Regions from separate parts of the Mesorhizobium sp. M0136 genome, predicted to be linked through region 2. Evidence: predicted binding sites of a transcription regulator. Region 2 holds the regulator's gene; each other region holds the start of a gene.
The links. Region 2 encodes PhoB, which activates phosphate uptake and scavenging genes when phosphate is short. Its sites were predicted from a motif close to TGTCATNNANCTGTCAT; they were not measured.

Region 1 (9,859 bases), on a different contig from region 2:
GAACAGCGATTCCCGCGCGTCGTCGTAGGAAACCATCACCGGGTAGCCGCCATAACCCGAACAGGCGAGGTCGGCCCAGTCGCCGTCGCCTTCCTCCGCCTGGGCATAAGTCACGCAGTCCTTCTCCCAGACGAGATCGGTATAGACGCTGGATATGTCGCCAGCCCGGGCGGCGTTGCAGAAGCCGGCGAAGGCAAGCGGGATCAAAAGAGCGCGCATGGCGGACAACTCCGTTCGGGCTGCCGCAGCGTACCGTCAAATCTAGCAGCAGCCTAGACGAACTCAGGCTGCTCACAGTGATCTGGTAAACGGAACGCTATTTCTTCAAGCTTGCCTCGATCAGAAGGTCGGCGTTGCGGGCGACCGACTGCGCCGGCCCGCCGACACCGAACAGCTGGCCGCTGATATAGGCGCCCTCGATCAGGAGCAGCAGCCCGTCCCCCAGCGTGTCGGCGTCGCCGGCGCCCATCTCTGCCGCCATGGCACGCAGGCGCCGGCGCAATTCCTGCTTGTTGGCCTCGCTCACGACGCGGGCCGGATGGCCATGTTCGGGATATTCGACCGCGGCATTGGTCATGCCGCAGCCGCGATAGTCGGGCTTTTGCGTACGCTTGCCGACACGCGTCAGGAAGGCGACGATCTGCGCGCGCGGATCGCCGGGATGGGCATTCACCGCCTCGTCGAAGCGCTCCCAAAATTCGAGGTCATAGTGCCGGAGATAGGATGCGGCCAGCTCATCCTTGGACGGAAAGCTGCGGTAAAGGCTGGGCTTGGTGACGCCGGCACGCCGCACGATCTCGTCGACGCCGATCGCCCTGATGCCTTGCCGGTAAAACAGGTCGCGCGCCACCTGGAGAATCCGTTCGGCGGCGCGAGGCGGCGATGCGTCATTCGCCTTGATCGTTGGTTCAATGCTTTTCATGTCTGGTGTACCGATTAGCTGGTTGACAATGTTACCGGTCGGTACGTATGTTTCGCGCTCCTGCAACGTACCGGTCAGTAACATGATAGCTCAATCCCGCCCGTTTGGCCAGCGCTACGCTTTCGTCGTGGTCGCCGTCATCTTCCTTTGCCTGCTGATCGCAGCGGGCCTGCGTTCGGCGCCGGCAGTCATGATGCTGCCGCTGGAGAATAGTTTCGGCTGGCGGCGCGACGTCGTCTCGCTGGCCGCTGCCACTGGCATCTTCCTCTATGGCCTGACCGGGCCGTTTGCCGCGGCGCTGATGGAGCGGATCGGGCTGCGCCGCACCTTGCTTGCCGCGCTGCTTTTGATGTCGGGATCGACCGCGCTCAGCCTGTTGATGACCAAGCCCTGGCATCTGCTCCTCACCTGGGGCGTGTTTTCCGGCGTCAGCTCGGGCGCCGTCGCCACCGTGCTCGGCGCAACCATCGTCAACCGCTGGTTCAAGACCAATCGCGGCCTGGTGATGGGACTGATGTCGGCGTCCAGCGCCACCGGGCTGCTGGTCTTCCTGCCGCTGCTCGCCTCGCTCGCCCAGTCAGGCGGCTGGAAGCCGGTCGCCATCGCCATTGCAATGGCCACCGCCTGCCTGGTGCCGCTGGTCTATATGCTGGTGCCGGAGCGCCCGGCCTCGATCGGCATGGTCCGCTATGGCGCCGATGCCGACGACGTGCCGCCGGCGCCGCCAGCCGCGCAAGGCAATTTCCTTTCGCATACGCTGAGCACGCTGCGCCGCGCCGCCGGCACGCGGGTGTTCTGGTATCTGTTCGCCACTTTCTTCGTCTGCGGCTTCACCACCAACGGGCTGGTCGGCACGCACCTGATCGCCTTTTGCGGCGACATGGGCATAGGCGAAGTGCAAGCCGCCGGCCTGCTGTCGATGATGGGCATTTTCGACCTGATCGGCACGACGCTATCGGGCTGGCTCACCGACCGTTTCGACCCGCGCAAGCTGCTCGGCGTCTATTACGGCATCCGCGGCCTGTCGTTGATCTATCTGCCCTATTCCGGCTTTTCGGCAACCAGCCTGATCATCTTCGCCGTGTTTTACGGACTGGACTGGATCGCCACGGTGCCGCCGACGCTGAGGCTTTCCAACGAGGCGTTCGGCGACCGCAGCGGACCGATCGTCTTCGGCTGGATCGTCGCCGGCCATCAGGTTGGCGCCGCGACAGCGGCCTTCTTCGGCGGCACCATGCGCGAGCTGCAAGGCAATTACGAGCTTGCCTTCCTGATCGCCGGTATGACGGCAATAGCCGCCGCCTGCATCTCGCTGCTGATCAACACCAGCCGCCCGGCCTTCGAGCCGGAACCGCAGGCGGCTTAGGGTGCGACAGTTGAGTGCTAATCTCCCCCGTTGAGGGGGAGATCGCCCGCCTGTTCACTGTTATCAAACCTTCATCGTTTCGAAATGTGCCTGAAACATTGAAGCTGGAGCTTGGCGGCGACGTTCAACGCCATCCAGGAGACAGCCATGAACAAGATTTCGATGACGCGGCGCGCTTTCGTCACGTCGGCCAGCGCCGTTGGCCTGGTCGGCGCGTCGGGCCTCGCGCTTCCCTATTACTCGCGCGCCAATCAGCGCCCGGCCTTTACCCACGGGATCCAATCCGGCGACGTCGACGCGACCAGCGGCATGGTCTGGGCGCGCACGGACCGGCCGTCGCGCGTCATGTTCGAAGTGTCGTCGACGGAGAGCTTCGCCAATGCCGTCCGCCTGGCGCCGCTCGATAGCTCGCCGGCCAGCGACTATACGGTGAAGCGGCTGCTTACCGATCTCACCTCCGACCAGGACATCTTCTACCGTATGGTCGCGGCCGATCTTTCCGATATCAACGCCGTTTCCGAGCCGATCGTCGGCCGCTTCCGCACGGCACCTGCCTCGAAGCGCGACATTCGTTTCGCTTGGTCGGGCGACACCGCCGGCCAGGGCTGGGGCATCGACGACACCGGCATGAAGACCTACGCCACGATCGCCAAGCACACGCCGGACTTCTTCCTGCATTCGGGCGATACGATCTATGCCGATGGCGCGATGAAGGACGAGATCGACCTGCCCGGCGGCGGCAAGTGGAAGAACACCGTGCTGATCGACGAAAAACGCAAGGTTGCCGAGACGCTGGACGAATACCGGGGTCAGTGGAAATACAATTTGATGGACAGGAACGTGCTGGCGCTGAACGCCATCTGCCCGACGTTCTACCAGTGGGACGACCACGAGGTGGTGAACAACTGGTCGGATTCGAAGGATCTGAGCGCCGACGACCGCTACACCGAAAAATCCATCCATGTACTGGCGGCACGCGCGGCGCGCGCCTTCCACGAAATGACGACGATCCGCTACGAGCCGTCGGAGCCCGGCCGTGTCTACCGCAAAATCGCCTATGGGCCGCTGCTCGACGTGTTCTTGCTCGACATGCGTTCCTATCGCGGCCCCAACGGTCCGAATATGCAGGAGACGATGACGCCGCAATCGCGCACCCTCGGCGAACAACAGACGAAATGGCTGAAGCGCGAGCTGGCGAATTCCAATGCAACCTGGAAAATCATCGCCGCCGACATGCCGCTCGGCCTCGTCGTCTGGAACGACGGCACCAAGAAGGTCGGGGCTGAGGCAATCAGCAATGGCGACAATGGCCCGGCCAAGGGGCGCGAGCTGGAAATTGCCGACCTCCTTCGCTATATAAAGAACGCGGGGATCAGCAATACCGTCTGGCTAACCGCAGACGTGCATTACACAGCCGCGCATTATTACAATCCGGACAAGGCGCAGTTCCAGGACTTCAATCCGTTCTGGGAATTCGTTTCGGGTCCGATCCACGCCGGCACATTCGGACCGAATGATTTCGACATGACTTTCGGCCCGGAGCTGAGGTTCATCAAGGCACCGACCGCCGAACAGGGTCAGAACCTGCCGCCGTCGGCCGGCCTGCAGTTCTTCGGGCTCGTCGACATCGATGGAGCCACCGAGCAGTTGACGGTGCGGCTGATGGATCGCGACGACAGCGAACTCTACAAGGTCACGCTCGATCCGGTGCGATCGGCGTGAGATTGCCTTTTAGGACCACCCGGAAGGTGGATGTGCATCAATCGGGATAGCAGACGACGGGAATCTTGGGCCAGACGGCTCTGTCGCATCCGGCGTTTTTTTGCCTTTGCTTGAAGGCGGTGCTGACCGGTCCGGTCACCACCGGGTCGACGCCGTCCGGAGCATCGGCAAAAAGCTGCTCTGCCGAGCGCTTGTCGGACGGCAGAGCAGACCGCGTCTCCTTGGGCGGCGCGGCCGATTGCGCCGCGCTTGCCGCGAGGAGGACGGCGAGCGCGGTACATGCCAAAATCGGCCGGAGTTTGATGCCTGTCTCGATCATGAAATTCGAACTGTCCGGACCACGAAAGGTTCCGCCTTGGTTAATAATTCCACTTCACACCAAGACATTTAAGATTTGGTGACTTTATTTGGTGGCTCGCCTCCTCTTTCGCAAATGCGAAAAACCCTGTATGAGCCGCCCAACCGAAAGAGGCAGCGCCTTTTGGCCTGCTGCCTGCAACGCTCCCGAGACCGAAACATGAAAATCCGCAATATCGCGATCATCGCGCACGTCGACCATGGAAAAACCACCCTCGTCGACCAGCTCCTGAAACAGTCCGGCTCGTTCCGCGACAACCAGCGCGTCGCCGAGCGCGCCATGGATTCAAACGATCTTGAAAAGGAACGCGGCATCACCATCCTGGCCAAGGCGACCTCGGTCGACTGGAAGGATACCCGCATCAACATCGTCGACACGCCCGGCCACGCCGATTTCGGCGGCGAGGTCGAGCGCATCCTGTCGATGGTGGATTCGGCCATCGTGCTGGTCGACGCCGCCGAGGGCCCGATGCCGCAGACCAAATTCGTCGTCGGCAAGGCGCTCAAGGTTGGACTGAAGCCGATCGTCGTCATCAACAAGATCGACCGGCCGGATGCGCGCCATGTCGAAGTGGTCAACGAGGTGTTCGACCTTTTCGCAGCACTTGACGCTACCGACGAGCAGCTCGACTTTCCTATCCTTTACGGTTCAGGCCGCGACGGCTGGGTCTCGGAAAACCCCGAAGGCCCGAAGGACCAGGCTCTGGCGCCGCTGTTCGACCTCGTCATCAAGCACGTGCCGGCGCCGACCGTTCATCCCGGCCCGTTCCGCATGATCGGCACCATCCTGGAAGCCAATCCGTTCCTCGGCCGCATCATCACCGGCCGTATCGAATCCGGCACGCTGAAATCCAACCAGGCGGTCAAGGTGCTGCACCATGACGGCACCCAGGTCGAAACCGGCCGCATTTCGAAGATCCTCGCCTTCCGCGGGCTCGAGCGCCAGCCCATCGAGGAAGCGCAGGCGGGCGACATCGTCGCCATCGCCGGCCTGTCGAAAGGCACTGTCGCCGACACCTTCTGCGACCTGTCGGTGACCGAGCCGCTGCACGCGCAGCCGATCGATCCGCCGACGGTGACGATGTCTTTCCTCGTCAACGATTCGCCGCTGGCCGGTACCGAAGGCGACAAGGTGACCAGCCGCGTCATCCGCGACCGCCTGTTGCGCGAGGCCGAAGGCAATGTCGCGCTGAAGATCGAGGAATCACCTGACAAGGATTCGTTCTTCGTTTCCGGCCGCGGCGAATTGCAGCTGGCCGTACTGATCGAGACGATGCGCCGCGAAGGTTTTGAGATCGCCGTGTCGCGGCCGCGCGTCGTCATGCAGAAGGGCGATAACGGCGAATTGCTGGAGCCGGTCGAGGAAGTCGTCATCGACGTCGACGAGGAGCATGCCGGCGTCGTCGTGCAGAAGATGTCGGAGCGCAAGGCCGAGATGGTCGAGTTGCGCCCTTCGGGCGGCAATCGCCAGCGCATCGTCTTCCACGCGCCGACGCGCGGCCTGATCGGCTACCAGTCGGAACTGTTGACCGACACGCGCGGCACCGCGGTAATGAACCGGCTGTTCCATGCCTACGAGCCTTATAAGGGCGAGCTGCCGGGCCGCACCAACGGCGTGCTGATCTCCAACGAACAGGGTGAATCGGTGGCCTATGCCATGTGGAACCTGGAAGACCGCGGCCCGATGGTCATCGATCCCGGCGTCAAGGTCTATCAGGGCATGATCATCGGCATCCATTCCAGGGACAACGATCTCGAGGTCAACGTGCTCAAGGGCAAGAAGCTGACCAACATCCGCGCCGCCGGCAAGGACGAGGCGGTGAAGCTGACGCCGCCGATCCGCATGACGCTGGAACGCGCGCTGGCCTGGATCCAGGACGACGAGCTGGTCGAAGTGACGCCGAAGACCATCCGCCTGCGCAAGCTCTATCTCGACCCGAACGAGCGCAAGCGTTTTGAGAAGTCGGCGAAAGTGGTCGGCGCGGCATAAAGGGCAATACCGCGCAGTGAGCGGTAAACTGGTCACGGCTGTCATATAGACAATCGACCCGAGGCCGAAGTTTGCGTGTCGATGCTCGACGCGTATGGAATTTGTGCTCTCGCGAATTATCTTCTCGACACGGGCAGGCTCGGCTTGATTCATGTGCAAGTCGCCGACAGCGATCCCGATGCGGCCAAGGGTTTGATCGGCTCGGCCTCCAAAGAGGGCGATTGACCCCTGGCCGCAACTGTCTCCGATTGCGGATGCCCTTCCCGTCGCCTCATCCGCCGGCAGCCGAAATGATATCGTCCCGGTCTGGTTCGCCAGACAGGTGGATGCGGATCGCCGTTCCCGTCCGCGCCGGCCTGCGCAAGGCTTTGGCTCCGTCCGGACCAACCACCAGCAATCGTTTCTCTTCCCAAACCTGAAGCCGCGATCGCGAGACACCGAGTTCGCTGGCGAGTAACCGGTCGAGCCGCAGCGCTGTCGGCATTTCGAGCCAGAGCTGGAGTTCGAGCGCGCTGGTATTTTCCGGTCTATCCCCGAGCACCTCCTTTTGAACGGCGGCTTCGGGGAACTCCTCGACGCGCCCGATACTGCTTCGCAATGCGGCAACATCGAAGGCATGGCGCCGCGCCAGGACCGGATCGTTGCTTTCGAGCGCCTGCAATATTGCCGGTTCGATATCCCGGCGGCTGCAGCGCTCCAGAATGCCGAAATTCCAGGAATTGTCGCAGTCGATGCAGCGGTAGATCAACCAGGCATCAAATGCGCTTGCCATTGGCATTGACGCGGAATTTGCCGCTGCAGCGATAGGCTTTCAGGCCGCCGCAGCGATTGCAGTTGAGGTGAGGTCGAGGTGCGGTTTTGGGCGCGATCGCCCAGCGGATGCGCAGTATCGAAGGCATGCCGAAAAGCCCTTCCCGTCGGGAAGTTCGTCAGATCGGCGATATCGAGAACCCCTTGCGGGCACGGCGTGGCGAGAGACTGCGGCAGTTGGAAATCAGGTGTCGCCTGTGGTTATGCGCGACAGCGGTTCAGCAGTGCCAAACCGGTCTCGAACTGCCACCCTGAAGAACAGGTCATGTGAAAACAGGCACCGCGACTGCGACGCCCTGCTCTGTGTTGAGGGAGTTGACGAGACCGGCGGTTACGTAGGCAAAGTGAAGCTCGGAAAGGATTTCGGAACGACATCTCTAGCCGTAAGGTGCCTGGCGGACAAGCCTTCTTTCGGTAGACCCTACCGTCGCCGGAACAGTTGGGTTATGTTGAACACCCCAAACACTTCAAACGAGACCCCGTCATGCATTTCACGTCGCTGCTGATTTTTGCCGGCGCCCTGCTTGTTGCCGCCGGCTCGCCCGGCCCGTCGATCGCCGCTCTTGTGGCGCGGGTCATCGCAAAGGGCTTCCGCGACGTGTTTCCATTCCTGCTTGCCATGTGGATCGGCGAAGCGATCTGGCTGTCACTGGCGGTGTTTGGTCTCGCCGTGGTAGCGCAGACGTTCCATTTTGCCTTCGTCGTCGTGAAGTGGGTCGGCGTCGCCTATCTCGGCTGGCTTGCCTGGAAGATGTGGACGGCACCGGTCGAGGCGAAGGAGGGTTCGCTGCCGCGCGAAGATTCGCCCGCCAGACTGTTCTTTGCCGGCATGGCGGTAACGCTCGGCAACCCCAAGATCATGATGTTCTATCTGGCGCTGCTGCCGACCATCATCGATCTCGGTTCGGTCAGCGTGGTCGGCTGGGTCGAGCTGACGGCGACCATGGCAGTGGTCCTGGTCGCCATCGATTTGACCTGGGTGCTCGCCGCATCGCAGGCGCGCAAGCTCTTGAGAAGCAAGCGGGCGATGAAGATCGCCAACCGCATCAGCGCCGGTACCATGGCCGGCGCTGCGGCGGCGATCGCGGCGCGGTCCTGAGCCGGCGCGTCAACCCATTTCGATGATCGGCGCGATCTCGATACTAAAGGCTGGGTCGGTCAAGATAGGACAATCCTTGGCCTTGCCGACAGCATCGTCGATGTCTTTTGCTTCGATGATGGTGTAACCAGCGGTCGGATTGCTGCCGCCGTTGTTCTCGACCTTGCCGCCAGGCAGTACGGTCTTCGACATGCCGACTGGATTGCCACCGTCGACCACGGCTGAGCCAAGCTTGCCATACCAGCCGTTCCAGGCATCCATTGCTGCCTTCCGTTCGGACTCCTCGGTCGGCATCTTGCCCGAGCCGTGATAGACGTAGAGAAATTTTGCCATGTTCTCCTCCTCTGATCGGCGGCATCGAACCGGCATGCGGTCATGCCGCAGCCGATCATCGGACCAAACCGGCAAACAAGCAACGAGAATGCGAAGTAGCTAATATGATGTGCGGTTGGCTCGCAACGGCGGTGCCCTATCGCGCCATCGCGTGGTATTCATCGTTCGGCCGCATATCGATTGCCGATGCCAGCCGGTTCGACATGTTGAAGAATGCCGCGGTCGAGGCGACATCCCATATGTCGCGGTCGGAAAAGCCGACTTGCCGCAGCGCCGCCCGGTCCGCTTCGACGATCTTTGCCGGCTGCTCGGTCAGCTTCACGGCGAATTCGAGCATGGCGCGTTGCCTGTCCGACAGCTTGGCGGCGCGAAAATTCATTACCATCATCTCGCCGAAGGCGGGGTCGCCGGAAAGCTGGCGCACCGCCGCGCCATGCGCGGCCAGGCAATAGTAGCAATGGTTGACCGAAGAGACGGCCACCGCGATCATCTCGCGCTCGAGTTTCGACAGGCCGGATTCGCCCAGCATCAAGTCATTGTACATGTCGGTGAAAGCGCGCAGCTTCTTCTCGTCGAAGGCATAGGCGAGTAGCACATTGGGAACGAGGCCGAGTTTCTCCCGGCATTTGGCGAAATAGGCCCTAGTCGCGTCGCTCAGCTCCGCCGGTGCCAGGTCAAGCGCGGTGATTTTGTCCGTCATGGCGGATTTCTCCTCGTTTTTCGCCAGGCTGCCGGTGAATTCCGACATTTCGTCGCAAGCCGTCAAACCTTTGTCGCCAAATACCCGTCATCTGTTAGCATAGCCGCAAAAACATGCGACGGGAGGGACTCATGGCCAGTGTAAAGTCAGCGAGCCGGTTGAAAAAAGCCGGCCTGACGAGGGGTGAAGCCGCGGGTGGCGAAAAGCCCGGCAGGCTTGCCGACTACCTGCTGGCCCGAGCTCCGGCCGAAGATGTCGCCGCCTACGACGTCATCGATCTCGAACGCGCTGCCGAACTCGCCGGCCGCGCCGTGGCCAGGCACCAGAAGGACGACTGTGTCGTTGCCATCGACGTCGATTCCGGTGTCGTCCGCCAGGGCCGGCCGATGACGGTGATCACCGTCGTCAACGACAACATGCCGTTCCTTTTCGATTCCGTTCTTGGCGAGATCACCGAGAGCGCCGGCGAGCCGCTGCTGGTTACCCACCCGGTCATAGTCGTCAGGCACGGCAAAAACGGCGTCGAGGAAATCCTCGGCGACGGGGGTTATGCCAAGGGC
Region 2 (9,859 bases):
TTCAATTAGATAAAACTGATTTAGCCAGAACTTATCCATAGTCGACAAAGAAATCCTGTTCTCGGTGCAACAAGGACAATGGTCGTTCCAATGACACGCTTCTGGCTCTTCACGATTCTGATGCTGGTGTCGGCAATAGCCATTGCGCTCGGCACATCCTTCTCCTACGCGGATAGCTGCGGTGCTATCAGGAGCCAATTTCTTTCGGCGGGGCGCAGCGGCGGGACCAGCCCCGAGCTTGCCCGACTGCGCCGGCAACTCGGCGCGCTTCAAAAGCTGGAGAGACAACGCCGATGCACGGCGAAAACGGCCGGCTTCTTCTTCAACCCCTGCGCCGACCTGGTCGCCAGCAAGGCGGAGGTGCAACGCCAGATCGCCAGACTGTCGAATTCGGGCAGGGACACGTCCGGATTGAAGGCCAGGTTTGTCGCGCTGGGCTGCGCCGCCCCCGCTGCCAAGAAACAGCCGGCGCAGCAGCGCACAGCAGCCAAACCCCAGTTCGCAGGCGCAACAATGGGCGGCAATCGGATGCTGTTTTGCGTTCGCTTGTCGGACGGATATTTCTTCCCCGCGCCAAAATCGCAGTTCGCCAAGAGCGACGATCTGAAGGAAACGGTCGATCAGTGCCGCTATATCTGCGACGATGCCGGCGTCGACCTCTACACGCTGAGCGACGCCACTCGCGAGACTGAAGAGATGGTCGCGCTCCAGTCAGGAAAACCCTATGTGGAGCTACCTGCCGCGTTCCGGTACCGCGACGACGCGAACTTCAAGGCCTGCGACGTCAAGCGCTATTATCGGCGCGTCGCCGAACTCAGGGCACGAACCGTGACACCGGCCAACATGACCAACGCCATCATTCCCTTGCCGACGGCAAAGCCGGATTTTGGCATCGTCGCGGAAATTCCTGAATCCGGGATCGAAACCGCCGGTGCCGTTCCTGCAGAGGCAAAAACGCCGGTTGCCGAGGTGCAAGGCGCTGCCCAGCATCAGTCGATCGAAAGGGCGATCGGCGCACGGCCGGTGAGAGTGGTCGGGCCGGCCTTTTTCCCGGCGAACTGACCCAGGCGGGCGATGTTCCGAGACGGCGAACTTTTGACCGGATAGCCGCTTCGAGGCGTAGGGCCGTCGACCGACGTCGGCTGGTTATTCGCAGACCATGCGGGCCCGTTTGCCGGGCTCGCTGACGTTCCTGCAAGTTAGCGCCTTCGTCGGCTCCGGCGACAGCACGGGTGGGTTGTTGGTGGCCCTCCTCCGTGGCGCTGCAACGGAAGCTGCATTCCTGCGCATCGCCGGCCTTTTCGTCGTTTGCGGCGCCACTGGAAAGACGTCGGTCTCCAGTTGCGACTGTTCGGCTTGCGCCTGCGGCGAAGGCCGATCCCAGAACCGGCGAACATCGAGCGGCTTGGGAATGATCACGGTGCCGTCATAGCTGCGCGCGCAACCGCTTCCCAGAGGCAGCGCCAGGCACAGGAAGACAGGCAGAATCCGTCGAGACATCAGCAATACCCCTGCAAGCTTATAACGCCGCTTCGGCCTAACCGACAACCGGCGGAATAGGGCGAAGGGAGTAGATACCGTGAAGTAGAAGTCGTCGCGCTTCCCGTCGAAGGCCTTGCTCGAAGATCGAACGCCGAGTCGGGCGCGAATGGGGGTCCAGCGCGAGTTAGAAACTTGCGATTCGTCAACGCTTCCAGCGTAAGGCCATGGTGCGATCGCACCATACCAAAGCCGCGCTCAGTGGCGACAATGGGATGTTCGAAGTTCCGCTCCTCCAGTTACGGGCGGGAGCAGCGACCGCCGGCAAGAAACAGGGTCAGATTTACCCCAACGGACCTGTTTCGGCGATGGCGCGGCCATGACACGTTCTGGCTGCATGCAACGCGCTCCCGTCCGGCTTTTTTCTTTTAAAGCCGGTGGCTGCGATCGCCGAGCAGACGATGCCGGCCGGAAATCACGCAAGCTGCTGATTCCAGCGGCAAACCGCCGCCCATGCCGACAAAGCCCGCGGCCGCTCCTTCTTAACCCGGCTGGACGACGTTACCGGAGCGACATGAAACTGTCATGCGACTGTAATAATCGGGGGCTATTGGCCTCAGCGGGCGCCGGAGGAATGGCGCCGAGAGACCATATTCCGAACAGGAGCAGGCCACATGAGACATTTCATCCGCTCGGCGGCCGTTGCGATTGCAATGGCTGCGGCGACGACCACCCTCACCCTGTCCGCCGCGCTCGCCGCGGACATCTCCGGCGCCGGCGCCACCTTCCCCTACCCGATCTATGCGAAGTGGGCCGACACCTACAAGAAAGACACCGGCGTTGGCCTCAACTACCAGTCGATCGGTTCCGGCGGCGGCATCAAGCAGATCAAAGCCAAGACCGTTACCTTCGGCGCTTCGGATGCGCCGCTCAAGGGCGACGAGCTTGAAGCGTCCGGACTGGCTCAGTTCCCGATGGTGATGGGCGGCATCGTTCCGGTCGTCAACCTCGAAGGCATCAAGCCGGGCGAGTTGGTTCTCGACGGCCCGACGCTGGCCGACATCTTCCTCGGCAAGATCACGAGCTGGGATGACGAGGCGATCAAGAAGCTCAATCCCGACGTCAAGCTGCCTTCGCAGGCGATCGCGGTCGTTCACCGTTCCGATGGTTCGGGCACGACGTTCAACTTCACCTATTACCTCGGCGACGTCAGCGCGGACTGGAAAGAAAAGGTCGGCGTCGACAAGGCCGTGGAATGGCCGGTCGGCATCGGCGCCAAGGGCAATGAGGGCGTTGCCAACAACGTCTCCCAGACCGGCGGCGCGATCGGTTATGTCGAATACGCCTATGCCAAGCAGAACAAGCTCACCCACACCGACATGATCAACAAGGACGGCAAGAAGGTCGAGCCCACCGCAGCCGCGTTCTCGGCGGCAGCGGCCAATGCCGACTGGAGCTCGCAGCCGGGCTATGGGGTGATCCTCGCCAATGAGCCGGGCGCCGAGTCCTGGCCGATGACGGCGGCGACGTGGATCCTCCTGTATAAGAAGCCGGACGACGCCGCGACCACCGGCGAAGCGCTCAAATTCTTCGCCTGGGCGTATGACAAGGGCGACGAGATGGCCGGCGAGCTGGACTACGTTCCGATGCCCGACAAGGTGGTTGAGAGCGTCAAGGCCATGTGGGCCAAGGAAGTCGTCGGCGACGATGGCAAGCCGCTCTACTCGGCTATGTAATCTCCTCCAGGGAGGGCGTCGACGGCGCCCTCCCTGTTGCCTTTAATTGCGAGGACCCAATGACCATCGCTTCCGATGCCATGCCATCATCTGCAGCAGCCCGGGCCAGGGAAGCTACGGTGCGGCGCTTCGCGCTCACAGATGCCATATTTCGCGGACTCACCCGCGCTTCCGCAATCCTTGTGCTGGTCATCCTCGGCGGTGTCGCGATCTCGCTGTTTGCCGGCTCATGGCAGGCGCTGTCGTCCTTCGGTTTTTCTTTCCTGACGACTGAGAGCTGGAATCCGGTCACGGAAAAATTTGGCGCACTGGCGCCGATCTACGGCACCCTGGTAACGGCGGCGATCGCCATCCTGATCGCGGTTCCGATCGGCATCGGCATTGCAATCTTTCTCACCGAGCTCTGCCCGCGCCCGCTCAGGCGCCCGATCGGCATAGCGGTCGAGCTGTTGGCCGGCATTCCCTCGATCATCTATGGTATCTGGGGCCTGTTCGTGTTCGCGCCGTTCCTGCAGACGACGATACAGCCCTTCATCATCAGCATCTTCCACGGCGTGCCGGGACTATCCAGCCTTTTCGCCGGCCCTCCTTACGGCATCGGCCTTCTGACCTCGGCGCTGATCCTCGCCATCATGGTGTTGCCCTTCATCACCTCGATCACCAAGGACGTTTTCGATACGGTGCCGGCGGTGCTGAAGGAATCGGCCTACGGCATCGGTTGCACCACCTGGGAAGTGACCCGGCGCGTGGTCATTCCCTATACCCGCATCGGCATCATGGGCGGCGTCATGCTTGGCCTCGGCCGGGCACTCGGCGAAACCATGGCGGTGACTTTCGTCATCGGCAACGCGCATCGCATCAGTGCCTCCCTGTTCGCACCGGGCACGACGATCTCGGCGACCATCGCCAATGAATTTACCGAGGCCGACGGCGACCTCTACACCTCCTCGCTGGTCGCGCTCGGCCTGATCCTGTTCGTCATCACCTTCCTGATCCTTGCCGCCGCCCGCTATATGCTGATGCGGATCGACGCCCGTACGGGAGCCTGACCGATGTCGACATCCTCATCGCTCCACAGCCGCCGCAAAGCCAGGAATTCGGTGATGATGGCGCTTTGCGTCGTCGCCGCCGGCATCGGACTTGCCTGGCTGGCGCTCATCCTCGGTGCGTTGATCTATAAGGGCACAGCCGGGCTTTCGTTCGCGGTCTTCACCGAGATGACGCCACCACCGGGCGAAGCCGGCGGCCTGCTCAATGCCATCGCGGGCAGCCTGCTGATGACGATCATCGCCATTGTCGTCGGCACGCCGATCGGCGTGCTGGCGGGAACCTACATGGCCGAGTATGGACGCTTTTCGCGCATCACCACCGTCGTCCGCTTCATCAACGACATCCTGTTGTCGGCGCCGTCGATCATCATCGGCTTGTTCGTCTATGAATTGATGGTGCGGCCAATGGGACATTTCTCGGCCATTGCCGGCGCCGTGGCGCTTGCCATCCTGGTCATTCCGGTGGTCGTGCGCACCACTGAAGACATGCTCAACCTGGTGCCGAACGCGTTGCGTGAAGCCGGTGCCGCGATCGGCGCGCCACGCTGGGTGGTGATCCGTTCGGTCGCCTACCGCGCCGCATTGTCCGGGATCGTCACCGGCATATTGCTGGCGATAGCACGCATTTCCGGCGAGACGGCGCCGCTGCTCTTCACCGCGCTCAACAACCAGTTCTGGAGCAGCAATATCAACGCGCCGATGGCCAGCCTGCCGGTGACCATCTTCCAGTTCGCTCTCAGCCCTTACGAGGAATGGCAGCAACTGGCGTGGACCGGCGCACTCATAATCACCCTGACGGTTCTGGGCTTGAGCATCCTCGCCCGCAGCCTTACCGGACGCAGAGAGGACAGATGACACAGATGTTGTCCCCAGACATGACGATGACCGAAACGGTCACCGAGAAGACGAAGATCGAGGTCAAGAACCTCAACTTCTACTACGGCCAGAGCAAGGCGCTGAAGGACATCAGCCTGTCGCTGCCCGAGCGCAGCGTCACGGCCTTCATCGGCCCTTCGGGTTGCGGGAAATCGACGCTGCTGCGCGTCTTCAACCGCATCTACGAGCTCTACCCGAAACAGACCGCCGAGGGCCAGGTGCTGCTTGACGGCAAGAACATTCTCGACCGGTCGCAGGATCTCAACCTCCTCAGGACAAAGATCGGCATGGTGTTCCAGAAGCCGACGCCGTTCCCGATGTCGATCTACGAGAACATAGCCTTCGGCGTCAGGCTCTACGAGAATCTCGGCAAGTCCGAGATGGACGGCCGCGTCGAGCAAGCGTTGAAGCGGGCCGCGCTGTGGAGCGAGGTCAAGGACAAGCTAAACGCCAGCGGCTTGAGCCTGTCCGGCGGCCAACAGCAGCGGCTCTGCATTGCCCGCACCGTTGCAGTGAAGCCGGAAGTCATTCTGCTCGACGAACCGGCTTCGGCCCTCGACCCGCTGTCGACGGCCAAGATCGAGGAACTGATCGACGAGTTGCAAGCCGACTACACGATCGTCATCGTCACCCACAACATGCAGCAAGCAGCGCGCGTGTCGCGCCAGACCGCCTTCATGTATCTGGGTGAACTGGTCGAGTTCGACCGGACCGAGAAGATCTTCACGTCGCCCCGCGAGAAGCGCACGCAGGACTACATCACTGGCCGCTTCGGCTGAGCCGTTCCGATCATGCATATGAGGACAGGACCATGGGCGAACACACAGTCGCTTCTTTCGACGAGGATCTCGAGCAGATCAGCAAGCTGATCCGCGACATGGCCGACCTCGCCGGTTCGATGGTCGGCGGGGCGACCAAGGCCCTGTTGAATTCCGACAACGTGCTGGCGCAACGCGTCGTCTCCGACGACGCCATCATGGACGCGCGTCAACGCGAACTGGACGACCGCGCCATCACCCTGATCGCCAAGCGCCAGCCAATGGCTCACGATCTGCGCCATGTCGTCGGAGCGATCCGCATGGCCGGCGACCTCGAACGCATCGGCGACCTTGCCAAGAACATCGCCAAGCGTGTGAGCGCGGTCGGCCTCAGCGTCACGCCGCGCGACCTTTCGCATTCCATCGATGCGATGGCGCAGCTGGTGCTCATCCAGGTGCAGGGCGTCATCGAGGAATATGCTGCAGGCGATGCGGCCGCGTTGGCCAAGCTGCGTGCCGCCGACGAGCGTATCGACGTCAAATACACGTCGGTGTTCCGCGAGCTGTTGACCTACATGATGGAAGATCCGCGCAACATCACCGCTTGCACGCATCTGCTGTTCTGCGCCAAGAATCTGGAGCGGATCGGCGACCATGTCACCAACATCGCCGAAAATGCGTATTATGTGCTGACCGGCGAGCAATTGCCGGTCAACCGTCCGAAGCAGGACGAAACGACAATGTCCGCGCCGGTGACATGATGGGGGTGCCCAGCCGATGATCGCACCACGCATAATGGTGGTGGAGGACGAGGAGCCGTTGGGCGTGCTGCTCCGCTACAATCTCGAATCCGAAGGCTACCAGGTCGAGGTGGTGACACGCGGCGACGAAGCCGAGATCCGTTTGCAGGAGAATGTGCCCGACCTTCTGGTGCTCGACTGGATGATACCGGCGGTTTCCGGCATCGAGCTCTGCCGCCGGTTGCGCGTGCGCCCCGAAACCGAGCGGCTGCCGATCATCATGCTGACCGCGCGCGGCGAGGAGAGCGACCGGGTGCGCGGTCTTTCGACCGGCGCCGACGACTATCTGGTCAAACCGTTTTCGACGCCGGAATTCATGGCCAGGGTCAAGGCGCTGCTGCGGCGCGCCAAGCCGGAAGTGCTGTCCAGCGTGCTAAAGGTCGGCGACATCGTGCTCGATCGCGAATCGCACAGGGTCTATCGCAAGAAGAGCGAAATCAGGCTCGGGCCGACCGAATTCCGGTTGCTCGAGTTCATGATGCGGCATCCGGGCCGCGTCTTCTCGCGTAGCCAGTTGCTCGATAATGTCTGGGGCGAGACGATCTACATCGACGAACGCACCGTCGACGTGCATGTCGGGCGGCTGCGCAAAGCCGTCAATAACGGCCGCATGCCGGATGTCATCCGCACCATCCGCGGTGCCGGCTATGCGATCAGGGAAGATTGACCCGCCTGGTCAGGCGACGTTCTTTCTGACGCCGGGCCTCATTTGCGCGCCCGGCGCGAAAATCTCCTGGTCGACGAAGTTTAACGCCCGCATCGCGCAGCCTTCGCGGATCAGCGGCAATTCGTTTGGCTCGGTGTCGAAGGAGATCGAGCCCGAATGCTGGCCACCGGCGGTCTGGGCGATGGCCTTGCGCAAGGCCGGTTCGATCAGATCGAAGGCAGCGGCACTGGCGCCGACCATCGCGACCGGTGCCGGATCGATCAGCGCGAACAGCGAGCCGAGACCGAAACCCAGCGCTTCGCCGGCCTTGCGGTAGGCCTCGCGTTCCGGCCCATCCTTCTCGCGCGCCCGGGCCGCCAGAGCGCGCATGTCGGCGTCGCTGACGTCGGCGATAGGTTCGCTGTCTTCGCTCATCTGCCTGGCGTTGCGCCAGATGGCATAGTTGCCGGCATAGGCTTCGATGCAGCCGCGCCTCCCGCAGCGGCAGAGCGCGCCGCCCGGACGATGGATCATGTGGCCAAATTCGCCGCCCGAGGAATGCGTCCCGGTGAACAGTTCGCCCTTCAGCACAAGCCCCATACCGATGCCGTGCGAAAGCAGGATGGCGATGAAGTCGTCGTGATAGCGATCCGGATTGCGCCAGCGCAAAGCTACCGCCATCATATTGCAGTCGTTCTCCACCGTGGCCGGGATGCCGAATTCGTCCTCCAGCATGTCGGCAAAGGCGATGTCGGTCTGCGGCGTGATCGGCGACCACAGCATGGCGCGCGCAGGGGAGTCGGTAATGCCCTGAATCGCCAGGGCGATGCGGGCGACACTGCGGACGTCAAGGTCTGGGTCCTCAAGCCGGCGCCGGACAATGGCCATGCATTCGCGGGTCAGCTCGTCGCGCGGCATGGTCAGCGTGTCCAGCCGGCGCTGTTCCTCGGCGACCACCTGTCCCGCATAGTCGATAATGGCGGCCGACAGGAAATTCAGCGACAACACCACGGTCAGCACCGCCGCCGCTTCCGGGTTGAGGGCGAGGCCGACCTGCGGACGACCGCGTTTCAACGAAACGGCCTCACTTGCCTTGCTCTCGGCGAGGATGCCTTCCCGTATCAGGTCGGAGGAGATCGCCGATATGGTTGAATGACTGAGGCCGGTGGTGGCTGCTATCTCCGTACGCGATGGCTGGCCGGCCCGGCGCACCGCCGAGATCACCATCGCCCGGTTGCGCCGGCGCAAATCGTCATGGCGGATTCCGACCGACATCGTTTTGCTTTCCTCCCGGTTGCCGCGGCCGCTCATGAACCGGAAGCCGTCGGTAATGTCCGACAAATAGTGTCAGATGCGGCAAATAGTGTCAGATGCTGGTGGCGCTGTCATCGTTTATTCCGACGCTCGAAAAAACTCGCAGAGTCATCAAAATCCATCACAATCGATGTTGACAGCAGCCGGAGATCGGGCCAGTATTTTTTCGAGGCTCGAAAAAATTAGAGCTTCCAAGCTGGTCGTTGAGCAATTGGTCACGCCGTACGCGGCGCAGGGAGGATATGATGAAGAAATTCACGACCGCCATTCTGGCGGGTGTCGCCATGACGCTGGCGCTGGCGTCGGTGGCGCAGGCGAAAGACAAGGTCATCGGCGTTTCCTGGTCGAACTTCCAGGAAGAGCGCTGGAAGACCGACGAGGCCGCAATGAAGGCGGCCATCGAGGCCGCCGGCGACAAGTATATTTCCGCCGACGCACAGTCCAACCCCGGCAAGCAGCTCACCGACGTCGAGAGCCTGATCTCGCAGGGTGCCAATGCGCTGATCATCCTCGCACAGGATGCCTCGGCCATCGGGCCGGCCGTGCAGAAGGCACTGGACGAAGGCATCCCGGTCGTCGGCTATGACCGGCTGATCGAGAACAAGGACGTGTTCTATCTGACCTTCGACAACAAGGAAGTCGGCCGCATGCAGGCCCGCGAAGTCTTCAAGGTGAAGCCGGAAGGCAATTACGTCTTCATCAAGGGTTCGGGTTCCGATCCGAATGCCGATTTCCTGTTTGCCGGTTCGATGGAGGTGCTGAAGGAGGCCATCGACAGCGGCAAGATCAAGAATGTCGGCGAGGCCTATACGGACGGCTGGCTGCCGGCCAACGCTCAGAAGAACATGGAACAGTTCCTGACCGCCAACGACAACAAGGTCGATGCCGTGGTCGCGGCCAATGACGGCACCGCCGGTGGCGTCGTCGCCGCGCTGACGGCGCAAGGGCTGGCCGGATCGGTTCCGGTCTCGGGCCAGGACGGCGACCACGCCGCACTGAACCGCATCGCGCTTGGCACACAGACCGTGTCGGTGTGGAAGGACGCGCGCGAGCTCGGTAAGAACGCCGCCGAGATCGCCTCGCAGCTTGCCGACGGCAAGCAGATGACCGACATTGCCGGCGTGAAGGATTTCACCACGCCCGGCGGCAACACGGTCAAGTCGCTGTTCCTGACTCCGGTGGCCATCACCAAGGATAACCT
Region 3 (9,859 bases), on a different contig from region 2:
GCCTCGCACTGGGACCACATGGCCGGACTGATCGCGGCGGCAAAACGGCCGGTGAAGGTGCTGAACCTGTTCGGTTACACCGGCCTTGCCTCCCTGGTGGCGGCGCATGCCGGCGCCGAGGTCACCCATGTCGATGCTTCCAAGAAGGCGATCGGCTGGGCACGCGAAAACCAGGAGATGGCTGGGCTGTCGCAAAAGCCGATCCGCTGGATCGTCGACGATGCCGTGAAATTCGCCGAACGCGAGGAGCGCCGCGGCAGCCGCTACGACATCATCCTGTTCGACCCGCCCGCCTATGGCCGCGGACCGAAAGGCGAGGTCTGGCAGTTGTTCGAGGACCTGCCGGCGCTGACCGATATCTGCCGCGCGATCCTGACGCCGAAGCCGCTCGCCGTGGTACTGACCGCCTATTCGATCCGCGCCTCTTTTTTCGCGATCCATGCCCTGATGCGCGACACCTTCGCCGGCATGGGCGGCACGGTCGAGTCGGGCGAATTGATCATCCGCGAGAAATCTGCCGGTCGGGCGCTTTCGACCTCGCTGTTCTCGCGCTGGGTGGCCTGAATGAGTGCGTACGAACGGCACGCAGGCGCGCCAGGGCAGGTGAAGGAAGTCACCAGCCTCGCCAACCCGCTGATCAAGGAGATCAAGGCGCTCGCGCTGAAGAAATTCCGTGACCAGCAGAATGCCTTCATGGCCGAAGGCCTGAAGCTGGTCATCGACGCGCTTGATCTCGGCTGGTCGATCAGGACATTGGTCTTCGCCAAGGCCGGACGTGGCAACGCGGCAGTCGAAAAGGTCGCGGCGCGCACGGTCGCCGCCGGCGGCACCGTACTTGAAGTCTCGGAAAAGGTGCTGGTCGCCATCACCCGCCGTGACAATCCGCAAATGGTCGTCGGCGTGTTCTCGCAGAAATTGCTGTCTCTGAAGGACATCCGCGTCCAGGACGGCGACGTCTGGGTAGCACTCGACCGCGTTCGCGACCCCGGCAATCTCGGCACCGTCATCCGCACGGTCGACGCTGTCGGCGCCAGGGGCGTCATCCTGGTCGGCGAGACCACCGATCCCTTTTCGGTCGAAACGGTGCGCGCCACCATGGGCTCGATCTTCGCCGTGCCCGTCGCCAAGGCGCCGCCCGAGGCTTTTCTCGCCTGGCGAAAGAGCTTCCCCGGCCTCGTCGCCGGCACCCATCTGAAGGGTGCGGTCGACTACCGCTCGGTCGATTTTTCAAAAGGCCCGGTGCTTTTGGTGATGGGCAACGAGCAGCAAGGCCTGCCTGACGAGCTTGCCGCAAGCTGCGACAAGCTGCTGCGGATACCGCAGGCCGGCCGCGCCGATTCGCTCAACCTTGCGGTGGCCACCGGCGTCATGCTGTTCGAGATCCGGCGCGACGCGCTGAAGCTCGGCCCGGAGGACGCCAGATCGTGACATCTCAAACCGTGAAACTGCAAACCATGAAGTCCTGGAGGCCGTACGCTCTTCTGGTCATCGCCGCGATAGCGCTCGACCAGTGGCTGAAATACCTGGTCGAAACCGGCCTTGCCTTTCAGGAACGGCTCGACCTGCTGCCGTTCCTGGCGCTGTACCGCACCTACAACACCGGCATCGCGTTCTCGCTGTTTTCGTCCTTCGGCGACACCGGCCTGGTGGTCGTCGCAGTTCTGGTGGTCGCTTTCGTGCTCTATCTTGCGGCCCGCACGCCGCCCGGCCACCTGCTTGCCCGCATCGGCTTCGCACTGATCGTCGGCGGCGCGCTCGGCAACCTGATCGATCGCGCAATCTACGGCCATGTCATCGACTATGTCCTGTTCCATACGCCAGTCTGGTCCTTCGCCGTCTTCAACCTCGCCGACGCCTTCATTTCCGTTGGTGCCGTGCTGGTCGTCTTCGATGAGCTCATTGGTTGGCGGCACGGAATGTCGAGCGATTGACCTCACTCGCCTGGCGCCGCACATTCTGATCTGCAAGCCCGAGGAGAAAACATGCCCGAAACCTTCAAAGCCATCCTCGTTTCGCGCGACGCCGAGAAAAACCAGTCGGTCGCGGTGACCGAGCTTACCGAGGCAGACCTGATGGAGGGCGACGTCACCGTCGCGGTCGAGGCGACGACGGTGAACTACAAGGACGGCCTTGCAATTACCGGCAAGGCGCCGGTAATCCGCCGCTGGCCGCTGGTGCCGGGCATCGATTTCGCCGGCACCGTCATCTCGTCCTCCAATCCTGACTGGCGCAAGGGTGACAAGGTCATATTGAACGGCTGGGGCGTCGGCGAGACGCATTTCGGCGCCTTTGCCGGGCGCGCCCGCGTCAAAGGCGACTGGCTGGTACCGCTGCCGGACGGAATGAGCCCGCACGATGCGATGGCGATCGGCACCGCCGGCTACACCGCCATGCTTTGTGTCATCGCGCTGGAGCGCCACGGCATCGTGCCCGATCGCGGCCCGGTGGTGGTGACCGGCGCTGCCGGTGGCGTCGGCTCGGTCGCGATCTCGATCCTGTCCAGCCTCGGCTATCATGTCATCGCCTCAACCGGCCGCGCTGCCGAAAGCCCCTATCTGATCGACCTCGGCGCCGCGGAAGTGATTTCACGCGACGAGCTTGCCCAGCCGGCAAAACCGCTCGCCAAGGAACGCTGGGCCGGCGGCGTCGATGCCGTCGGCAGCCACACGCTGGCCAACGTTCTGTCGATGACCTCCTATGGCGGCGCCGTCGCCGCGTGCGGCCTCGCCGGCGGCATGGACCTGCCGGCCAGCGTCGCCCCCTTCATCCTGCGCGGTGTCTCGTTGCTCGGCATCGATTCGGTGATGGCGCCCAAGGCGGTCCGCCTCGAGGCCTGGCGCCGCATCGGCACCGATCTCGATCACGCAAAGCTTGCCAGTCTGTCGACGAGCATCGGCTTCGACGGCATCATCGGCGCCGCGCATGACATCTTCGAGGGCAAGATCCGCGGCCGTGTGGTGGTGGACATGTGAGCCTCCGGGGGAAAAAGAGCGCGACAGCTAAAATTCGAACGATCAATCACAACCTTCGATAAGCTCTGTCTGGCAGGAGTTCCGTATGATTGCGGAACCCGGCATCAGAGCGGCGGAACCAGCCGAACGGGCCGACGGGACGGCCCCCGAGGCGCCAGGACGGCAGCTTGTCGCCGCGCCACCGCTGGCGCCGGAATTACCCGACGCCAACCGCGAAGGCCTGTCCTTCCTGACGCTGGTCGCCATCGTCGTGCTGGCGGGCCTGTCGCATTTGACCGGAGCGCCGATCTTCATCACCATCGGCCTTTTGGCGACAGCCATGGCCGGGCTCGCCATGCATCTGCGCAACAGGCGCACCGAGCGCCGCGCAGTGGCCCTGCTCGATGCCACCACCGCCCGCAGCCGCGCCGAAATCGAGACGCTGGCGGACCGCATGTGGGAGATGCAGGAGAGCGAGGAGCGCTTTCGCGGTCTGATCGATGCACTCGGCGATCTCGTCGTCCACCGCGACCGCGACGGCCACATTGTCTACGCCAACAAGGTTTTCGCCGACCTTGTCGAAACCGACCAGCGCGAGTTGGCCGGCAAGACCCTGGCCGAACTAGGCATCGATGTCGGCATCGTCCCCGACGCCGCCTTTTCCGACCATGAATGCCTGAGTTCCACCGACGTCGCCATTCGCACGCCGGACGGTCCACGCTGGTTCTCTTGGATCGAGCTGTCGGTGCGCGACAAGGACAGCGGCGCCGTTTCGCATCGCGCCATCGCCCGCGACATCACCGCCCGCAAGCGCGCCGAATCATCGCTGATCACCGCCCGCGAGCGGGCCGAATATGCGAGCCAGGCCAAATCGCGTTTCCTCGCCACCGTCAGCCACGAGATCCGCACGCCGATGAACGGCATCATGGGCATGGCCCGGCTTCTCGCCGACACCAGCCTTTCACCCGAGCAGCGGACCTATGTCGGCGCCATCTCGACCTCGGCCAGCGCGCTGCTGGCGCTGATCGAGGACCTGCTCGACTACTCCAAGATCGAAGCCGGCCGCTTCGATCCCGAACCGCAGCCGATGTCGGTGCGTGAGATCGCCGACAATGTCGTCGAGCTTTTGGCGGCGCGGGCTTTTGCCAAGGATATCGGCCTCGGCTGTCATGTCGATCCCGACGTGCCGCAGCTGATCACCGCCGACCCCGGCAGGGTCAGGCAGGTGCTGCTCAACCTCATCGGCAACGCCGTCAAGTTCACCGACAGCGGCGGCGTCCTGGCAAGCATCGCCCGCGTCCGCACCGAAACCACCGACCGCATCCGCTTCACCATCACCGACACCGGCCCCGGTCTGCGCGAGGAGGACATGGAGCGCATCTTCGAGGACTTTGAACAGGCTGACGGCACCTCGACCCGTGCGCATGGCGGTGCCGGCCTCGGTCTTGCCATTTCCAAGCGCCTGGTGACCGCCATGGGCGGCACCATCTCTGTGTCGAGCCGGCTTGGCCAGGGATCCGAATTCGTCTTCGAGATTCCCGCTATTTCCGCCGTCGAGGCGCCGCAGATCCGCCAGAACCCGCTGTCGGGCCGGCATGCGGTGATCGTGTCGAAGAACCTGGTCGAGGCCGAAGCCATCGCCCGCACCATTCGCGCCAATGGCGGCACGGTCGATCTGGCCACCGCCGCCGCCCAGGCCACCGCTTTCGCCGAGGGCTGTGACGTGCTGCTGATCGATGCTGCCATGGAGCAAAGCGACGGCAGGCTGCTCAGGCGCCTGCGCCAGAGCGGATTTGCCGAGTGCGAGGCAGTGACGCTGATCGCGCCGGCCGACCGCGGTATGCTTGGCGAGTTCCGTGCCAATGGTTACGCCACCTTCCTGGCGAGGCCGGTGCGCGGCGAGACACTGCTGCGCGTGCTTTTGACCAGCCACGCGCCGGTTATCGCCGAGCCGCAACTGCAAAGGCGCGGCGCGCAGGCCGGGCATGCCATTGGCGCCCGCCAGCAGGGCCTGTCGGTGCTGATCGCCGAGGACAACGACATCAATGCCATGCTGGCCCGCGCCACGCTGCTGAAGGCCGGGCATCGCGTGAAAGTGGTCGGCAACGGCAAGGCCGCGGTCGAGGCGGTCATCAGCACCGGCCACAAGCACCGCTACGACGTGGTGCTGATGGACTTGCACATGCCTGTCATGGACGGCCTGGACGCCATCGCCGCCATCCGCCGCCATGAGGAGGAGACCGCGATGCCGCCGGTGCCGATCATGGTGCTGTCGGCCGACAGCCAGGAAAAGACTCGCCATGCCGTGCTCGCTCACGGTGCCAGCGGCTTCGTGACCAAGCCGCTCGACCCCGATGCCCTGGTTCATGCGGTCGAGGGGCAAGTGGCCGCCTGAGGCACAACATAGACGGTTGATAGATTACCCAGCCGACGAAGTATTGCCCGCAGGGCCGTATCACGGTACTGTCACAATCCTGTTGCACCTACACCGTATCCCCGTGCCAAGAGGGATGGCTCGAAGGAGAATCACTCGTGCATACAGTCATGCCGGAATGTGATGCTCGGCCGAACGCCAGCGGGCCTTTGCTCGTCGGCCGGAACGCCGATGCCGTCATAAAAGGCGCATCGCTCGGCCGCATCGGCAATCTCGAAGTGCGGCTCGCCCGCAACGAGGCCGAGATCGCTGCCGCGCAGGAAGTGCGCTACCGGGTGTTCTACGACGAGCTTGGTGCCAGGAAGGACCTGTTCCAGATGCAGGACCGCCGCGATGCCGATCGCTTCGATCCCCTCTGCGATCATCTGCTTGTGTTCGATACTTCGCTTTCCGGCCCCGAGCATCGCCGCATCGTCGGCACCTACCGCCTGCTGCGGCAGGAGATTGCCGCGGCGGCCGGCGGCTTCTATTCCGAAGGCGAATTCGAGCTGACCAAGCTGATCGCGCGGCATCCCGGCCAGCGTTTCCTCGAGCTCGGCCGCTCCTGTGTTCTGCCGGAATACCGCTCGAAGCGCACAATCGAGGCGCTGTGGCAAGGCATCTGGGCCTATATCAACCATTACGGCATCGGCGTGATGACCGGCTGCGCGTCGTTCCACGGCACCGTGCCGGCGGCACATGCCGAGGCGCTGACCTATCTTGCCCACCACTGCCGGACGAATTCATCCTGGGACGTGCGAGCCGTCGCCGGGCGCTATTGTTCCATGGACCTGATGCCGATCGAGGCCGTCAACACCAAGGCGGCGATCGCCGCGATGCCGCCGCTGGTCAAGGGCTATCTGCGCGTCGGCGCGCGCATCGGCGACGGCTGCGTCATCGACCGTGAATTCTCGACCGTCGACGTGTTCGTGGTGATGCCGGTCAAGGAGATCGGTGCCCGCTACGTCAATTATTATGGCGGAGAAGCGCAGCGGTTTGCGGCCTGAGTAGGGGAGAGAAGGCAACGGCCGGAGTAGGCAAGTGCTCTGCTCTATTTTACCCGACGTAGCGGCATTCCCTCCTCCCGTACTGCCTATTCCCCTACTCTCCTAACTTACGCATCCTTCTCAGCTTGCTCATTCACCGGCCCCGGCTCCACCGGCGCTTCGCTCGCCACATGCTTGGGGCCGCCCTTGGCGACGCCGACCATGGCCGGCCGCAGCACACGCTCGCCGATCGAATAGCCGGGCTGCACGACCTGCACGACCGTGTTGGCCGGTACGTCGGGATTGGGCACCTCGAACATCGCCTGGTGGAAATTCGGATCGAATTTCTCGCCCTCCGGCTCAAGCTTCTTCACGCCGTGACGTTCCAGCGCCGACAGCATGGCGCGCTCGGTGATCTCGACGCCGTCGATCAGCGCCTTGAAACCGGCATCGCCCGAAGCCTTGGCCTCCTCCGGGATGGCATCCAGAGCACGGCGCAGATTGTCTGACACCGAAAGCATGTCGCGGGCAAAGTTGGCAACCGCATAGGCACGCGCATCGTGGACGTCGCGGGCGGTGCGGCGGCGCAAATTCTCCATGTCGGCCGCGACGCGCAGCGCGCGATCCTTCAGCTCTTCGTTTTCCTTCAGAAGCCGCACAAGCGCTTCATAGTCGCCGTCGGCGCCGCTTTCCCTTGGCTCCGCGGCAGCCTCGGTCTTCTCGGCTTCATCGGGCGCGCGTTCGTCTTTTGCCTGGTCGCTCATCGCCGTTTCCCGTCATTTTCGATGGTGTGGATTTGCGCCCGATATCGAGGTTTGGCGGCCAAAAATCAAGGGGCAAGCGCTACTGCAGCCGCTGCCGCGGCTGGAAGGCGAACAGCGGAGACTTTTCGATTTTAATTCAAACTTTACCGTATCCGACGGCTTTGCTTGCCAGGCTACTACAATGCGGGAACCATTTCTCTCCTGGAGGAGTTTCGAAGCCGACACAGGATTTTGGAAGATGTCCCGCACCAATGGCGAAAAGCACGACGCGCTCGCCGTCGATATCCGGCGCCAGCTCGGCAATGAGACCACCAAGCGCTTCCTGCGCACCCTGCCGGCATTCCGCACGGAGACGGATATTCCCGACCGCCTGAAGAAATTGCTCGACCGCCTGGATGGCATCGAAACCAACATGGTCGCAGGCGGGCGCCGTCGATAGGCGCCGTTGCCGGCGACGCGCCCGGCGACTGTGGCCGGAATTCGTCGCATCGCGCGACATTTACCCGCAGTAACTTTGCGTGATCTTCGTCTTGCGGCAGCGCCCTGCTCCGCCTATGTTTCATGATGAACATGATTTCCCCCGAAGCTGTGGCAAACAGCAAGCGCGCCTGGTTGAAAATCCTGTCGCGCTATAAAAAGCCCGACAGGCGTCGCAGCGCCGTCGAACTCGCCATCACCCTCATTCCCTTCGCCACGCTGTGGGCACTGTCTTCGGCCGCCTATGCCTATGGCCATTGGTGGGGTCTGGTCCTCATCCTTCCGGCAGCCGGCTTTCTGGTGCGGATCTTCATGATCCAGCACGATTGTGGCCACGGTTCCTTTTTTGCCAATCGCTATGCCGACGACTGGATCGGCCGTGTGCTTGGCGTGCTGACGCTGACGCCCTACGATTGCTGGCGCCGCGCCCACGCAACCCATCACGCCAGCGCAGGCAATCTCGACGAGCGCGGCACCGGCGACATCAAGACACTGACCGTCGCTGAATATCGGCAACTGTCGTGGCGGGGCCGGCTCGCCTATCGCCTCTATCGCCATCCGCTGGTGATGTTCGGCCTTGGCCCGATATGGATTTTCATGTTCGAGCAGAGACTGCCCTTGGGCATGATGCGGGGCGGTTTCACCCCCTGGGTGTCGTCGATGTCGACCAACCTCGCCATTGCGGTCATCGCCGCGCTGCTCATCTGGTTCGTTGGCCCCGGCGGGTTTCTGGTCGTGCATCTGCCGATCGTCATCCTCGCCGGATCGGCCGGCATCTGGCTGTTCTATGTCCAGCATCAGTTCGAGGAGACGGAGTGGACAAAGGACTCCGAGTGGGAATTCCAGCACGCTGCCCTGCACGGTTCGTCCTATTACGACCTGCCGCCGGTGCTGAACTGGATCACCGGCAATATCGGCGTCCACCACGTGCACCACCTTTCGGCCAAGGTGCCGTGCTACCGGCTTCCGGAAGTGCTGAGGGACTATCCGGAATTGCGTGAGATCGGCCGCGTCACGCTCCTCGACAGCCTGCGCTGCGTCAAGCTGGCGCTGTGGGACGAGACCCGCAGCAAGCTGGTATCGTTCCGCGAAGCGCGGATGGCCGTGTAGGCGCACCGCCGCACCTAAGGCGCGTCGCGCTCGACCAGCCTCATGCGACGCGCTCTAGGTTCTTGTTTATGCATGCCGTTATCACAAAACCGCTGAACACACTTTTGCGCGACATGCGTTAGGGGTGCGGCAGGCTCCAAATTCCGAGCTTAAGCCGCCTGGCGTTGGTCGCGCATCAGGATCTCGCCCTGGCGGATCTCGGTGCCCAGCACTTTCAGGCATTCGCGCATGAACGCGGCAAGGCCCGGCCAGCCCTTGGCCGACACCAGATTGCCGTCGACATGGGCGCCGGTCGGCGCAACATCGATATAGATGCCGCCGGCCAGCGTGACTTCCGGCTCGCAATATTGCAGTGCCGCGACTTCGCGGCCGCGCACCACGCCGTCGACTGCGATCAGGATCTGCACGCCGTGGCAGATGGTGAAGATCGGCTTTCCCGTCTCATGGAAATGCCGCACCAGCGCCTGCACGCGTTTGTCGATGCGGATATATTCCGGCCCGCGCCCGCCCGCCGCGTAGACGGCATCGTAGTCGGAGGGATTGACCTCGGAAAACGTCTTGTTGAGGATGTAGTCGTGGCCGAGCTTTTCCGTATAGGTCTGGTGGCCCTCGAAGTCGTGCAGCGAGGTCTTCAGGATATCGCCGGCCTTTTTGTCGGGGCAAACGACATGGACGGTATGGCCGACCGCATGCATGGCCTGTTCAAAGACGAAAATCTCGTACTCCTCGCTGAACTCGCCAACGAGCATCAATATCTTCTTGCCAGCCATACCCGGTTCCTCCCTTGTGGCCACATTTATTCTGATCGCGAAATAATGGGCCTATCCTAAGGCGGATAGGCGCAAAATAAAAGGCTGGAATCAGGATGTGGTCCGACCAGATAGGCTTCTGGCCCTCTGGAGGGGATCAGCCGGGGCGCACCCGCCGCCAGGAATATTTCGGGCCTTTGGGCTCCGGCTTCACCGCCGGCTGATAGAACAGCGGCAGTCCGCCTGTGCGGCCTTGCTCGAGCCGCTTCAGCAGCACCGGGTGCGAGATCTCGAATTCGTCGAAGCCGAGGCGCAGCATATGCGGCAGCTGGTCGATAAGCACCTGCCCGGTGGCGCGCATGGCGCCGGTGAAGTGGTAACGGCTGCGCAGCAATTCGCCCTTGGAGAA

Region 1: a site for PhoB is predicted at 2,347-2,363, ahead of NKJ35_RS17865 (alkaline phosphatase D family protein). Genes of this name have one in related genera too.
Region 3: a site for PhoB is predicted at 5,416-5,432, ahead of olsB (l-ornithine N(alpha)-acyltransferase). Genes of this name have one in related genera too.

Annotation. Positions count from the first base shown of each region.
Region 1 covers NZ_JAMYTP010000014.1:2,739-12,597, forward strand. Annotated here, with positions in the region: gene NKJ35_RS17850 (hypothetical protein) at 1-219, opposite strand, end outside; gene NKJ35_RS17855 (TetR/AcrR family transcriptional regulator) at 317-922, opposite strand; gene NKJ35_RS17860 (MFS transporter) at 1,005-2,288, shown strand; gene NKJ35_RS17865 (alkaline phosphatase D family protein) at 2,436-4,010, shown strand; gene NKJ35_RS17870 (hypothetical protein) at 4,048-4,329, opposite strand; gene typA (translational GTPase TypA) at 4,528-6,357, shown strand; gene NKJ35_RS17880 (hypothetical protein) at 6,433-6,582, shown strand; gene NKJ35_RS17885 (DUF1062 domain-containing protein) at 6,629-7,129, opposite strand; gene NKJ35_RS17890 (DUF1062 domain-containing protein) at 7,113-7,256, opposite strand; gene NKJ35_RS17895 (LysE family translocator) at 7,652-8,266, shown strand; gene NKJ35_RS17900 (YciI family protein) at 8,276-8,599, opposite strand; gene NKJ35_RS17905 (peroxidase-related enzyme) at 8,736-9,299, opposite strand; gene NKJ35_RS17910 (NAD-glutamate dehydrogenase) at 9,431-9,859, shown strand, end outside.
Region 2 covers NZ_JAMYTP010000016.1:5,163-15,021, forward strand. Annotated here, with positions in the region: gene NKJ35_RS19625 (DUF2865 domain-containing protein) at 91-1,062, shown strand; gene NKJ35_RS19630 (hypothetical protein) at 1,147-1,500, opposite strand; gene pstS (phosphate ABC transporter substrate-binding protein PstS) at 2,154-3,215, shown strand; gene pstC (phosphate ABC transporter permease subunit PstC) at 3,275-4,264, shown strand; gene pstA (phosphate ABC transporter permease PstA) at 4,268-5,119, shown strand; gene pstB (phosphate ABC transporter ATP-binding protein PstB) at 5,116-5,919, shown strand; gene phoU (phosphate signaling complex protein PhoU) at 5,952-6,659, shown strand; gene phoB (phosphate regulon transcriptional regulator PhoB) at 6,676-7,365, shown strand; gene NKJ35_RS19665 (ROK family protein) at 7,375-8,619, opposite strand; gene xylF (D-xylose ABC transporter substrate-binding protein) at 8,904-9,859, shown strand, end outside.
Region 3 covers NZ_JAMYTP010000019.1:72,410-82,268, reverse strand. Annotated here, with positions in the region: gene NKJ35_RS22180 (RsmD family RNA methyltransferase) at 1-564, shown strand, start outside; gene NKJ35_RS22175 (TrmH family RNA methyltransferase) at 565-1,428, shown strand; gene lspA (signal peptidase II) at 1,455-1,931, shown strand; gene acuI (acrylyl-CoA reductase (NADPH)) at 1,983-2,972, shown strand; gene NKJ35_RS22160 (hybrid sensor histidine kinase/response regulator) at 3,058-5,346, shown strand; gene olsB (l-ornithine N(alpha)-acyltransferase) at 5,496-6,371, shown strand; gene grpE (nucleotide exchange factor GrpE) at 6,479-7,114, opposite strand; gene NKJ35_RS22145 (hypothetical protein) at 7,353-7,553, shown strand; gene NKJ35_RS22140 (fatty acid desaturase) at 7,679-8,701, shown strand; gene NKJ35_RS22135 (DJ-1/PfpI family protein) at 8,851-9,471, opposite strand; gene NKJ35_RS22130 (DUF934 domain-containing protein) at 9,608-9,859, opposite strand, start outside.